One region of the Effusibacillus consociatus genome, then DNA from elsewhere that is predicted to be linked to it. Evidence: predicted binding sites of a transcription regulator. Region 1 holds the regulator's gene; each other region holds the start of a gene.

What was found. The regulator LexA, encoded in region 1, represses DNA repair genes until DNA is damaged. The targets are predictions, from matches to a motif close to CGAACATATGTTCG.
Region 2: uvrB (excinuclease ABC subunit UvrB) is a predicted target of LexA. The motif match lies at 1,880-1,893, and genes of this name have one in related genera.
Region 3: ruvC (crossover junction endodeoxyribonuclease RuvC) is a predicted target of LexA. The motif match lies at 1,363-1,376, and genes of this name have one in related genera.
Region 4: pcrA (DNA helicase PcrA) is a predicted target of LexA. The motif match lies at 1,242-1,255, and genes of this name have one in related genera.

The regions. Positions count from the first base shown of each region.
Region 1 covers NZ_JBHSHC010000016.1:58,563-61,725, reverse strand. The annotation lists gene ACFO8Q_RS03230 (DUF2334 domain-containing protein) at 1-306, opposite strand, end outside; gene ACFO8Q_RS03225 (DUF456 domain-containing protein) at 412-882, shown strand; gene ACFO8Q_RS03220 (LysM peptidoglycan-binding domain-containing protein) at 902-1,216, opposite strand; gene lexA (transcriptional repressor LexA) at 1,399-2,016, shown strand; gene glnA (type I glutamate--ammonia ligase) at 2,103-3,163, opposite strand, start outside.
Region 2 covers NZ_JBHSHC010000099.1:29,774-32,936, forward strand. The annotation lists gene ACFO8Q_RS13165 (serine protease) at 1-191, shown strand, start outside; gene ACFO8Q_RS13170 (flagellar motor protein) at 218-1,027, shown strand; gene ACFO8Q_RS13175 (flagellar motor protein MotB) at 1,011-1,763, shown strand; gene uvrB (excinuclease ABC subunit UvrB) at 1,991-3,163, shown strand, end outside.
Region 3 covers NZ_JBHSHC010000142.1:28,826-31,988, forward strand. The annotation lists gene ACFO8Q_RS20260 (hypothetical protein) at 1-113, opposite strand, end outside; gene ACFO8Q_RS20265 (CobW family GTP-binding protein) at 296-1,303, shown strand; gene ruvC (crossover junction endodeoxyribonuclease RuvC) at 1,413-1,910, shown strand; gene ACFO8Q_RS20275 (thymidylate synthase) at 1,952-2,749, shown strand; gene ACFO8Q_RS20280 (dihydrofolate reductase) at 2,749-3,163, shown strand, end outside.
Region 4 covers NZ_JBHSHC010000154.1:5,842-9,004, forward strand. The annotation lists gene rseP (RIP metalloprotease RseP) at 1-91, opposite strand, end outside; gene ACFO8Q_RS22080 (ATP-binding protein) at 220-1,170, shown strand; gene pcrA (DNA helicase PcrA) at 1,284-3,163, shown strand, end outside.

The sequences.
Region 1 (3,163 bases):
TGTTGGGGTATCAATCCCTGCTTCCTGCCACCCTCCCTGTTCCGAGTACCTTTTCCAGCGGGGTACAACTGCAATATGATAGGGAACATTCTGCTCTTGTAGGTATCCCAATACCGCTTTTAACTTCCCTATCCCTTCCGGTGTTCCATAAAAATCTCCCGGTCCAACGTCTTCTAATCTTAATAAAATATAACGCCCTTCTCCAGTAGCCGGTTGAAAATAAGAATATACTTGAGGTGAGACAAGAATGCTTGCAATAAACAGCAGAAAACCTAGTACAATGAAAGTAATTCGAAAACGCCTCAAAATCTGGATCCTCCTGGCAACTTGGTCGAGTCTCTTGTTATATGATACATTCATTATACAGGCTTTGCCTTTTACTTTACATGAAAAATTACGGAGGAATCGCTAGTGACGCTTGTTTTACCGATCTTATTGTTTATCGCAGGTATAGCTTTTACGCTTTACCCCTTATTACCCGGAGCGTTATTCGTTTTGGCAGGTATCATTTCTTACGGCTTGTTGGAAGGATGGTCTGCCTTCCCGTACTGGTTCTGGATGGTACAAGCTTTACTGATCGCATTGAACTTTCTGGCCGATTGGGTTTCAAGTGTCTTGGGGATTAAACGAGCGGGTGGCTCCAAACAAGCAATTTGGGGATCCGCAATCGGAATGCTGATCGGGCCGTTTGTGATGGGGCCTTTTGGGATCTTGGCGGGTCCTGTTGTCGGAGCCATGGCTGGTGAACTAATTCGGGTGCAAAAAGCGGGTCAAATTGCTCGAGTCGGGTTCGCATCGTTAATCGGATTTATTCTCGGAACCTTGTCCAAACTGGTACTTGTTCTACTCCAAATTGTTTTGTTTGCAATCCGGATTTGGTAATCCAAGGTGAAGCGAAACGTCAAAAGACAGGAAGATGAAGTACCGTTCCGATCTGAAGATTCCCCGATTTCAAACGGTTCGCCTTCTTTATGTAATAAATTGCTTCCTGTATATCTTTCCCTTGGTAATTTTCATTCGCGATGGACCAAAGAGTATCGCCAGGTTGTACAACTACCACAACCTCTTCATTGCTGCCATATGCCTCGTTTCCCCAAAGAAGGTTAAGTCCAATCCCCACAAATAGAATTGCGATCAATCCAATAAGCAAAACTTGCACTTTCTTCTGAGGCTTCCGCTGAATATTCTCGCCCAGAATATGGTTATACGTATACATAAACAAATCCCCTTTCCCGAACATTCGTTCTCGATTATCTTCATCATATCCAGAACGTTAGTTCGTGTCAATACAAAAATCGAACTTATGTTTGTATTTTTTTCCACCACATGATATAATTCGTTTATAAGAGTCTATGAAACGTTTCCATTTCTAGTACAGTTAGGAGAGAGATTTTGGCTATGAAGTTGTCCAAACGCCAACAACAGATTCTGGATTTTATTAAAGATGAAGTTCGCAAGAAAGGGTATCCCCCTTCCGTGCGGGAAATTGGGGATGCTGTAGGCCTTGCGTCAAGTTCGACTGTCCACGGTCACCTTGCACGGTTGGAGCAAAAAGGTCTTATTCGACGAGATCCGGTTAAACCCCGGGCGATCGAAGTATTAGGCATGGAGACTCCTGCTGTACAACATGACCTCTCCGCTGTAATGGTACCCATAATTGGAAAAGTAACTGCCGGAAGCCCAATCACTGCCGTCGAAAATGTCGAGGACTACTTCCCTCTCCCGGCTAGCATGGCAGCTGATGGTGAGCTATATCTTTTGACTGTTGAAGGAGACTCGATGATTGAAGCAGGGATTCATGACGGTGACCTTGTGATCGTTCGAAAACAACAGACCGCACGAAACGGGGAAATTATCGTTGCGATGACGGAGGATGATGAAGCGACCGTTAAGCGTTTCTATAGAGAAGCGGATCACATCCGTCTCCAACCGGAGAATTCCTCAATGGAACCTTTACGCTATAAAAACGTAACGATCCTGGGAAAAGTAATCGGTGTATTCCGCTACGTATCCTAATTGATTTCTTTCAAGATAAAAAGCCCGTCCCGACAACTTGTCGGGGCGGGCTTTCATTTTTGTTGAATATTTCGATTCAGGCAGGTTTAGTAGGTTGCAAGGTATTGATCACGTTCCCAATCATGAACTGTCGTACGGAACATATCCCATTCGATCAGTTTGGCCTCAACGAAGTGGGTGACAGCATGTTCGCCAAGAGCAGAACGAATCACATCATCAGCGAGAAGTTCATCCACAGCTTCCTTCAAGGAACCAGGCAGAGAGCGAATTCCAATTCTTTCACGTTCCACTTCGTTCATCACGTAGATGTTGCGGTTAACCGCATCCGGAAGCGGAAGTTCGTTCTTAATACCGTCAAGACCTGCTTTTAACATAACTGCAAGCGCGAGATACGGATTGCAGGCAGGATCCGGATTGCGAACTTCAATACGCGTAGAAAGTCCACGAGAAGCAGGGATACGCACGAGAGGCGAACGGTTTTTTGCAGACCATGCCACATAGCAAGGTGCCTCATAGCCCGGAACCAAACGCTTGTAAGAATTCACTGTCGGATTTGTAATTGCGGCAAAGCCACGTGCATGAGCAAGGATTCCAGCCAGATACTGCCTTGCTGTTTTAGAGAGACCGAGCTCATCAGTCTCATCATAGAATGCATTTTCTTTTCCTTTAAAGAGGGACTGATGGCAGTGCATCCCGGATCCGTTGATTCCAAAAATCGGCTTCGGCATGAACGTAGCATGCAATCCGTATTTACGAGCAACTGTTTTCACGACCAGCTTAAAGGTCATGATGTTGTCAGCTGCGGTTATGGCGTTTGCATACTTGAAGTCGATTTCATGCTGACCGATTGCCACTTCATGGTGAGAAGCCTCAATTTCAAAGCCCATGGACTCCAGAGTTAACACGATTTCACGACGGCAGTTTTCACCCAGATCGAGCGGAGCCAAGTCAAAGTATCCGCCCTTGTCGTTCACTTCCATGGTCGGATTGCCGTTCTGGTCAAGCTGGAACAGGAAGAACTCGGGCTCCGGACCAACGTTCATCGCGGTGAAGCCCATTTCCTTTGCTTCAGCCAAAACTTTTCTCAGAATACCGCGCGGATCGCCTGCGAACGGGGTACCATCCGGCATATAGATATCACAGATCA
Region 2 (3,163 bases), on a different contig from region 1:
ATGAACAAGGGGAGATCCGGTTTGTGGGAAAACCCAGATACTCGGGGGAACATCACGGACTGGGGTTGATATTGGTTCCGGATGACTCCGCGAAGGAATATATCCGACTTGAGTCGATTCCAATCTGGAAGAGACTTTGGAGTACACTAAGCGGTCGCAACCGAAATTCACCAGCAAAAGAAAACTACTGAAGTTGTTGCAACAGGAGGAAACATAGATGGATATCACAACAGTCCTTGGCTTGATCCTCGGAATCGGTTTTTTGGTAGGAGCCTTCATTTTGGAAGGGGGTCACGCGTCCGCGCTATTTGAAGTGACCGCTCTGATGATCGTATTTGGTGGTACGGCAGGAGCTATAATGGTCGCTACGCCGATGGAACAGTTGAAACAACTGCCAAAAATTTTGAAAATCGCTTTTTTTCACAAATCCCGGGACCCGTTGGAAGTTATCGATGAGCTAGTATCCTTGGCCACAATTGCACGACGGGAAGGGATTCTTGCGCTTGAAGAGAAAATTGAGACCTATGAGGACGAATTTTTCAAAAACGGAGTCCGCCTGGTTGTTGACGGAGTCGATCCCGAGTTGGTCCGCAGCATCATGGAAACAGAACTCTCGTTTATCGAAGACCGCCATTCAAAAGGGGCCGCCATCTTTGAACAGGCGGGAGGTTTTGCTCCGACAATGGGAATTATCGGAACCGTTATGGGATTGGTCCACGTTCTTGGCAACCTGGAAGATGCCAGCAAGTTGGGGCCATCCATTGCAGTTGCCTTTATTGCTACATTGTATGGTGTAGCTTCCGCAAACGTGGCCTATTTGCCAATTGCCAACAAATTGAAAATTCGCAGCAAACAGGAAGTGCTGGTGCGGGAATTGATGATCGAAGGGATCTTGTCCATTCAAGCCGGTGAGAATCCGAACATTCTCGGGCAGAAATTAAAAGTGTTCCTGGCGCCCACCAACCGTGAAAAAGATGCTAGAGCAGCAGGGCGAGAGGTAGGCGAAGCGGATGTCGAGACGGCGTAACAATCACGGGGGCGCACATGAAAACCATGAGCGTTGGCTGTTGACATATGCGGATCTGATCACTCTCCTGATGATATTTTTCGTGGTGTTGTATTCGATGTCGAAGATCGATATCACCAAGTATGAACAGCTTGCCGTTTCGTTGAATCAATCTTTCTATAACGGCTCAACCGGAGTTATGCAAACAAAGTTTGAAAGACCGAACGGTGAGCCGAACGAATCGGGAAAATCAATTGATAAAGAAATATTGGAAGCCAGCAAGAAAATGGCGGAAGAAAACCAACGCTTAAAGAATGCCGAGGAAAAACTCCAACAGCACATCCGGCAAAACGGTTTGAGTGACAAAATCCTGGTCGAGTTGAACACGAAAGGTGTTCAAATCACCCTGCGGGACGTCGCCTTGTATGATACCGGTTCTGCCGCTTTGAAACCGGATGCCGAAAAAATCCTCGGCGGGCTCGCTCCTTTTTTAAAGGAACTGCCAAATAAGATTTCAATTGAAGGGCACACGGACAACATACCGATCCGCAATTCCCAGTTCCGTTCCAACTTTGACCTTTCAGCCGAGAGGGCACTCAATGTGCTGTATTACTTCCAAAGCCAGGAAGTAAAGCCTGAATTAATGTCTGCAACCGGGTACGGAGAATATGTTCCGGTTACGGGGAATGACACGCCTGAGGGGCGTGCTGCCAACCGGCGGGTGAATGTGATCATTCTTCGGAATACAGGGAATTGACAGATCCGGATTACGACCGGCACACAAAATCTTTGTGTGTCTTTCTTTTTTTGTCGATTTGATTATGGAAAAATTCTTTCCATCCGCTGGATTTTGAAGTGAGGGTTCGATACAATAGAACAAAAGTTCGTGTTCGGTCGGAGTTACGAATGGTTACTAAGCGAAAATGTTATGTTACCTTGTTGACGTGATCGAGTATAATAATTGTTATGGAAAGGGTGGGGAAAATGGCCGAACGGAAAGGCGTTTTTGAGTTGAAGTCCGAATACGCGCCGCGGGGCGATCAACCGACAGCAATCGATTCGCTTGTCAAAGGACTGCAAGCCGGAAAAAGACAGCAAGTGCTGCTGGGGGTAACCGGTTCAGGCAAGACATTTACAATGGCAAATGTGATCGCGAAAGTGAACAAACCGACCCTTGTTCTTGCACCCAACAAAACTTTGGCCGCACAATTGGCTGCCGAGTTTAAGGAGTTTTTTCCGAACAATGCGGTCGAATACTTTGTTTCGTACTACGATTATTACCAACCGGAGGCCTATATCCCGTCCTCCGATACGTATATCGAGAAAGATGCCAAGATTAATGATGAGATTGACAAGCTGCGTCATTCAGCGACCAGTTCCCTGTTGGAACGAAATGACGTGATCGTGGTAGGTTCCGTTTCTTCCATTTACGGTTTGGGGAACCCTGTCGAATACGCAGCGCATGTGCTGTCACTTCGTGTTGGGATGGAAAAACCACGAAACGACATCCTGCGTAAACTTGTCGAGATGCAATACGAGAGAAACGACATTAATTTTATTCGCGGAACTTTTCGTGTTCGGGGAGACGTGTTGGAGATTTTTCCCGCATCCCGAAGCGAAAAAGCATTTCGTGTGGAGTTGTTCGGCGATGAAATTGATCGAATCACAGAGATCGATGTAGTCACTGGGGAAATCGTAGGAACACGGCAGCATATCGCGATTTTTCCGGCCTCTCACTTCGTCACCTCAAGTGACAAGATGCAGCGGGCGATTGCCAGCATCCGGGCGGAATTGGAAGAGCGGCTTGCGGAACTACGCGAAGCGGGGAAACTGCTGGAAGCCCAGCGTCTGGAACAGCGTACAAACTATGATTTGGAGATGATGGCGGAAATCGGTTTCTGTTCCGGAATTGAAAACTACTCCCGCCACTTGGAAGGGCGTCCTCCGGGCTCGGCTCCACATACCCTGCTCGATTACTTCCCGAAAGATTACTTGTTGATCATTGATGAATCACACGTCGGTGTTCCGCAAATCGGCGGAATGTATAACGGGGATCGCAGTCGGAAACTGACTCTGATCGAGCATGGTTTTCGGCTGCCTTCCGCAGCGGATAACAGACCGCTCAAATTTGAAGAGTTTGAACAGCGAATCAGTCAA
Region 3 (3,163 bases), on a different contig from region 1:
GAAGAATGATCCTGGTCTGTTCCTTCTGACATGCTTTCTTGTATCGCGATTATGGTTAATCCGACGCCGACAGTAGATGCCAGCAGGAATAGTGCCATAATGTTCGGATCCAAACCAATCACCTTCCTCTCAGGCACCAAACCGGGAGTTAGCAGAAGTCTCTCGCTTGGGTGCCGCTTGTGGGATTCACTCTATAAGACGTTGCAAGCACACAAAAAGTTTCAAGTTTATCCAACTTTTTTTGGCGCATGCTATACTGAATTTTAGACGAATTGTACTTCGGGGGGCGAAACGGATGGAGCAAATCGATCAAAGAATTCCGGCGACGATACTGACAGGGGCGTTAGGCAGCGGCAAGACGACGTTGCTGAATTATATTTTGCAGGAGAACCACGGTCTCAAGGTTGCAGTGATCGTCAATGAATTTGGAGAAATCTCGATTGATCATCACCTAGTGGTTGGGACCGACGAAGAGGTTGTGGAACTCGCGAACGGTTGTATTTGCTGCACAGTACGGGAGGACTTGCAGCAGGCCGTTGAAAAAATTCTCGAACGTGAGGACCGTCCGGAATATTTACTGGTTGAGACCACCGGTTTGGCTGATCCCCGTCCGGTGGCACAGACATTTTTGATTGACGAGCTCAATGAGCAGGTTCGCTTGGATGCGATTGTGACCGTCATCGATGCAAGCCGATTTTCTGAAAATCTGGAACTGAGCGGTACGACAACAGACCAGATTCTGGCGGGGGATATCCTGATCCTGAACAAAATCGATCTCGTTTCGTCCGAAACGGTAGGAAAGATCAAAGAAGAACTCTATGATCTCAATCCGGCAGCCCGCGTCTTGGATACGGTGAATGCACGCGTCGATCTTCGACTGCTTCTGGATGTCGGGATGTTTCAATTGGAAAGGCTGTTTGGCGGGGGCTCGGAAGGAGAGCTGCTGATGCTTGAGGATTGCCCGGATTGTGCATTCGGGGTGGAGCACAATCATTTTCACAGCCATTTGCAAGACGATGAAATCAGCTCGGTATCTTTTGCTTCTGACCGGCCTCTCGATTATGACCGGTTCGGGGAATTTATGGGAAATTTGCCGGGAGGGATCTTCCGCGGCAAAGGGATCCTCTGGATCGAAGGGTATGACGAAAAGTTGATTTTCCATCTCGTGGGTGACCGAAGTCAGGCTGTTGCCAACGGAGAATGGGGACGTGAACCTCGCTATACTAAACTGGTTTTGATCGGAAAGCGCCTGAATCGGGATGACATTCTATGCAAATTGGAAAGTTGTCTGGTAAACGTGTAGACAATTTTCCTGTAAGGCAACAGAGTTGCCAAGTGGTGCTTTAAATGGGTCCCCTACAGGAAATGTATGTTCGCATAGCGAATAGTTAGGGAGAAGGGGGCGGACCTGCATGCGGATATTGGGAATCGACCCGGGGTATGGCCGGACAGGCTACGGGGTCGTGGAAACAACAGGAAATCGGATTCGCCCGCTTGAATTTGGTTTGATTGAGACAAGCAGCAAGCTTTCCATGGAAAAGAGGCTTTTGCAAATTTACGATGCATTATGCGAAATTATCGATCGTCGAAAACCGGATTCTCTTGCAATCGAGGAGCTTTTTTTCAGCAAAAATGTGACCACCGGAATCGGGGTCAGCCAAGCACGAGGGATCGTGTTGTTGGTGGCTGCGCAAATGGGATTGACCGTAGCGGAATATAAACCGATACAGATCAAGCAATCCATTACAGGGTACGGGAAAGCGGAGAAACAGCAGATTCAGGAGATGGTTCGTATGTTCTTGGGGCTGCAGGATGTTCCGAAACCGGATGATGTAGCTGACGCGTTAGCGGTAGCGGTTGCACATGCTCATACTGCGCCCTTTTACTCGAAAATAAAAAGTAACCCGTGATGTCATTCGCCAATCGAAGTTAATGAATAGGGGTAAGTGATATGAAACAATATCTGGATTTCCTGAAAACTGTTCTTGAAGAAGGTGTACTTACAGAAGACCGGACGGGGACCGGAACCATTTCTACCTTTGGGCAGAAAATGGTTTTTGATTTGAAAGAGGGGCTTCCGGTAGTTACAACAAAAAAAATCCACCTGCACAGCGTAATTCATGAATTGTTATGGATGTTCGTTTTAGGCAGCAACGATGTTTCCTATTTGCAAGAAAACGGTGTTCGCATCTGGAACGAATGGACTGACGAAAAAAATACGATTGGCAAAGGGTACGGATATCAGTTCAGAGGATGGGAAGGTTCGAATGGAGAAAGAATTGACCAAGTCGAAAGGCTGATTCACGACTTGAGAAATAATCCCTACTCGCGCCGACATATAATCACCGCCTGGAATGTTGCACAATTGGACGATATGCGTCTTCCACCCTGCCACATGATGACACAATGGTACGTGCGGAATGGTGAATTATCCTGTCAGCTCTATCAACGGAGCGGAGATTTGTTTTTAGGCGTTCCGTTTAATATTACTTTTTACGCCATATTGACTCATATGTTGGCACATGTGACGGGATTGGGAGTTGGAAAACTTCATCATGTAATCGGGGATGCTCACATTTACGTCAACCATCTGGAACAGGTTCAGCTGCAGCTGACCAGAGAACCCCATCCTTTGCCGAAACTGTGGTTAAATCCGGAAGTACAACACTTCGATGATTTCACGTATGACGACATCAGAGTTTTGGACTATCAACATCACCCACCAATCAAAGGCAAGGTAAGCGTGTAATGACTATTTCAATGATTGTTGCAATGGACAGCAAGAGAGGCATCGGCAAAAACAATCAATTGCTATGGCATATTCCGGAAGACTTGAGATACTTTAAGAAAGTGACAACAGGGAAAACCGTCGTGATGGGACGCAAAACCTATGAATCCATTGGACAACCGCTGCCCAATAGAATCAATATAGTACTTACTAAAGATATGAACTTTAAGCCGGATGGTTGTCTGGTATTTCACTCGATAGAAGACCTTCTGTCTTCCAAATATGCAGAAGAAGAATTATTTATTGTTGGCGGGGCTGAAATTTACAAACTGTTGCTGCCGATGGCAAACAAACTTTATATCACCAGAGTGGAAGGAAACTTTGATGCAGATACCTATTTCCCCGAATTTGACAGTCATGGTTGGGAGCTTGTAT
Region 4 (3,163 bases), on a different contig from region 1:
TGACGCCTGTTGCACGAGCTGCCCAGAAGTGTCCCAGTTCGTGAATGAAGATGAGAATTCCGAGCGCAAGCAGTGCCATGACAATATTCATAAGTTTGATATCACTCCTTATACGAGTCTAGGGTTGACTCCGTTGTTTCAATCTATGCAAATGCCGGATCGGACATTCTTTAGGAATCATGTACGCTAATTAGTATACCATATGAGAGGGTGGAATGTATGACCACGTTGACTTTGCGGATCAATGGCACGGTGTCTTCGCAAGAGGTTGAAGCCTTGTTGGCTCAAGCTCGACAAAAGCTGAATGCAGGTGAGGACGTCGCGATCCAAGCACCTTTTCGAACACCAAAGGTACGGGCTCCTTTTATCAACTTAGCCAAAGAATGTGGCGCACATACGGAAGCGATTTTTGTGCATCAGGGAATTCACCGTGATCTTCAAATCCCGACTTACGCAGAAAGCCTGAACCGTATTGAGATTTTGCAGGACTTACAGGTTGACCGTCAGGCGGCAGAATTTTTTCAACAAAATGAAAAAGAACTGGTAAGCGATCCGGTTAAGGTATTTCGAAGGCTTGAACGGGAAGGGGCATTACTGAAGTTTATTCCGGAATATAAAGGCACAATCGGGCTCGATCAGCACAGCCCGTACCATACATACAGCGTATTTGATCATATTCTGGAGGCAACCGCATTTGTTGCGGGGACTTCCTTGAAAATGGTTTGGACGCTTCTTCTGCACGATATTGGCAAAGGGTATCCGGGAATCAAGCAGTTTCTCGGGGTAATCGTTGAACCGTATGCATCCTATGCAAAAAAAGAACGGGTAGTGATCGAGAACGGGGAACGGATCCGGAACGGCCTCGACTCGGGTGCGACTTATCGGGTAAACGGGACCGACATCCCGGAGCAATATGTGAAAACAGATTTAATGGGACATTTTTATGACCATGAGAACGTCGGGGCACAGTTGGCGTTGAAGATTTTGCCCAGAATGGGCTACCCGATCGAACTGGCTCTTGAAGTGGCAACATTGATCCAATTTCATATGATGATGCCGCGCAACATGGATACGATTTCACCCACTTCATTAAAAAAATGGTACGCCAAGGTTGGACCCTATGCATCGGATTTGATGATGGTCCGGATGGCGGATAACAGGGGAAAATAATGGTGAGGTTCCTTTGCAGGAAAGGAGCCTTTTTTTATTGAAGTAGTAATGCTACAATGATAATAAAGTTGCGAACGTATGTTTGCGGTTAGTATTTTACAGGCGGTGAAGGAATGATTTCAATCGGCAATTCGGATGTGATTTTACAAGGTCTGAACCCGCAGCAGCGGGAGGCGGTTCTGCATAAAGACGGACCGCTCTTGATTCTGGCAGGTGCCGGCTCGGGGAAAACAAGTACGCTGACGAGACGGATTGCGTATTTGATTCACGAGCATCGGGTGGCTCCCTGGTCGATTTTGGCGATTACATTTACAAATAAAGCAGCCCGTGAAATGCGGGATCGTGTAGAAAAATTGGTAGGGTCCATTGCGGCGGATATGTGGGTCTCCACGTTTCATTCGATGTGTGTGCGGATCTTGCGCCGCGAGATAGAGAAAATCGGGTATGCATCCAGCTTCACCATTCTCGACTCGGCCGACCAGTTGATGGCCGTTAAGCAATGTTTGGCCGATTTGAATCTGGATTCGAAAAAATTCGAGCCGCGTGCGATTTTGAGCCATATTTCGGGCGCCAAAAATATGCTGTTGGGTCCGCAGGCGTATGCCAAACAAGCAAAGGATATTTTTCAGCAAGTGGCTGCACAGGTATACGAAAGGTATCAGAAAAGGCTGCGGGCCAACAACTCGCTCGATTTTGACGATTTGATCATGAAGACGGTGGAGTTGTTTGAGAGCGACCCGTCCACGCTCGAATATTATCAGAATAAATTCCATTATATTCACGTGGATGAATATCAGGATACCAACCATGCCCAGTACAGGCTCATCAAGCTGCTTGCTTCGAAACGGCGCAACCTCTGTGTGGTGGGAGATTCGGATCAGTCGATCTATGGCTGGCGGGGGGCCGACATCTGGAACATTCTGAACTTCGAGAAGGATTATTCGGATGCGGTTGTGATTAAGCTGGAGCAAAATTACCGTTCCACAAAGAAAATCCTGAATGCGGCAAACGCCGTGATCCAACTGAATACACAGCGCAAAGCGAAAAACCTGTGGTCGGACAAGCCGGAAGGGGAACCGATTGTCCTCTGCCGGGCGATGAACGAACATGAAGAGGCTTATTTTATCGTGCAGCAGATTCAAAAAGCGCTGGATGAAGGATTTTCTTATAAAGATTGCGCGGTTCTGTACCGGACGAATGCCCAATCACGTGTGCTGGAAGATGTAATGGTGAAGTCATCGATCGCTTATACAATTGTCGGGGGAATTCGATTCTATGAACGGAAAGAAATTAAAGACGTACTCGCCTATCTTCGTCTCATCGCCAATATGAATGACGATATCTCGTTAAACCGGATCATCAACGTTCCCAAGCGGGGGATCGGGGACGGTACATTGGACAAGATTCGGGCTTATGCAGATGCAAACGGGATCTCGATGTTTGCTGCCATGATGGAAGTTGAACAAATCGGACTTTCCGCCCGTTTCACGAAGGCGATTCAAGATTTTGTGCTCATGATCCGTAATCTGGCAACTCAACAACAATATCTGTCCGTAACCGAATTGACCGATGAGATGTTGACAATCAGCGGATATCGGGCGGAATTGAAAGCGGAGAAAACAATTGAGGCGGAAACCCGTTTGGAAAACTTGGAGGAGTTTCTGTCTGTCACACAAGAATTCGAGAAACGCTATCCGGGAGAAGGGTTGATTACATTCCTGTCTGAAGTGGCGCTCGTGGCGGATGTCGATTCGATGACAGGGGAGTCGGATGCGGTTGCTTTGATGACCCTTCACTCGGCAAAAGGGCTGGAATTTCCGATCGTATTTCTTGCGGGATTGGAAGAAGGAATTTTTCCGCACAGCCGTTCACTCGACGATCCGGATGAAATGGAAGAGGAACGTCGCCTCTGTTATGTGGGAATCACTAGGGCGGAGGAGAAATTGTACCTGACAACGTGCTTAACCCGAACGTTGTTTGGGCAAACCCGCAG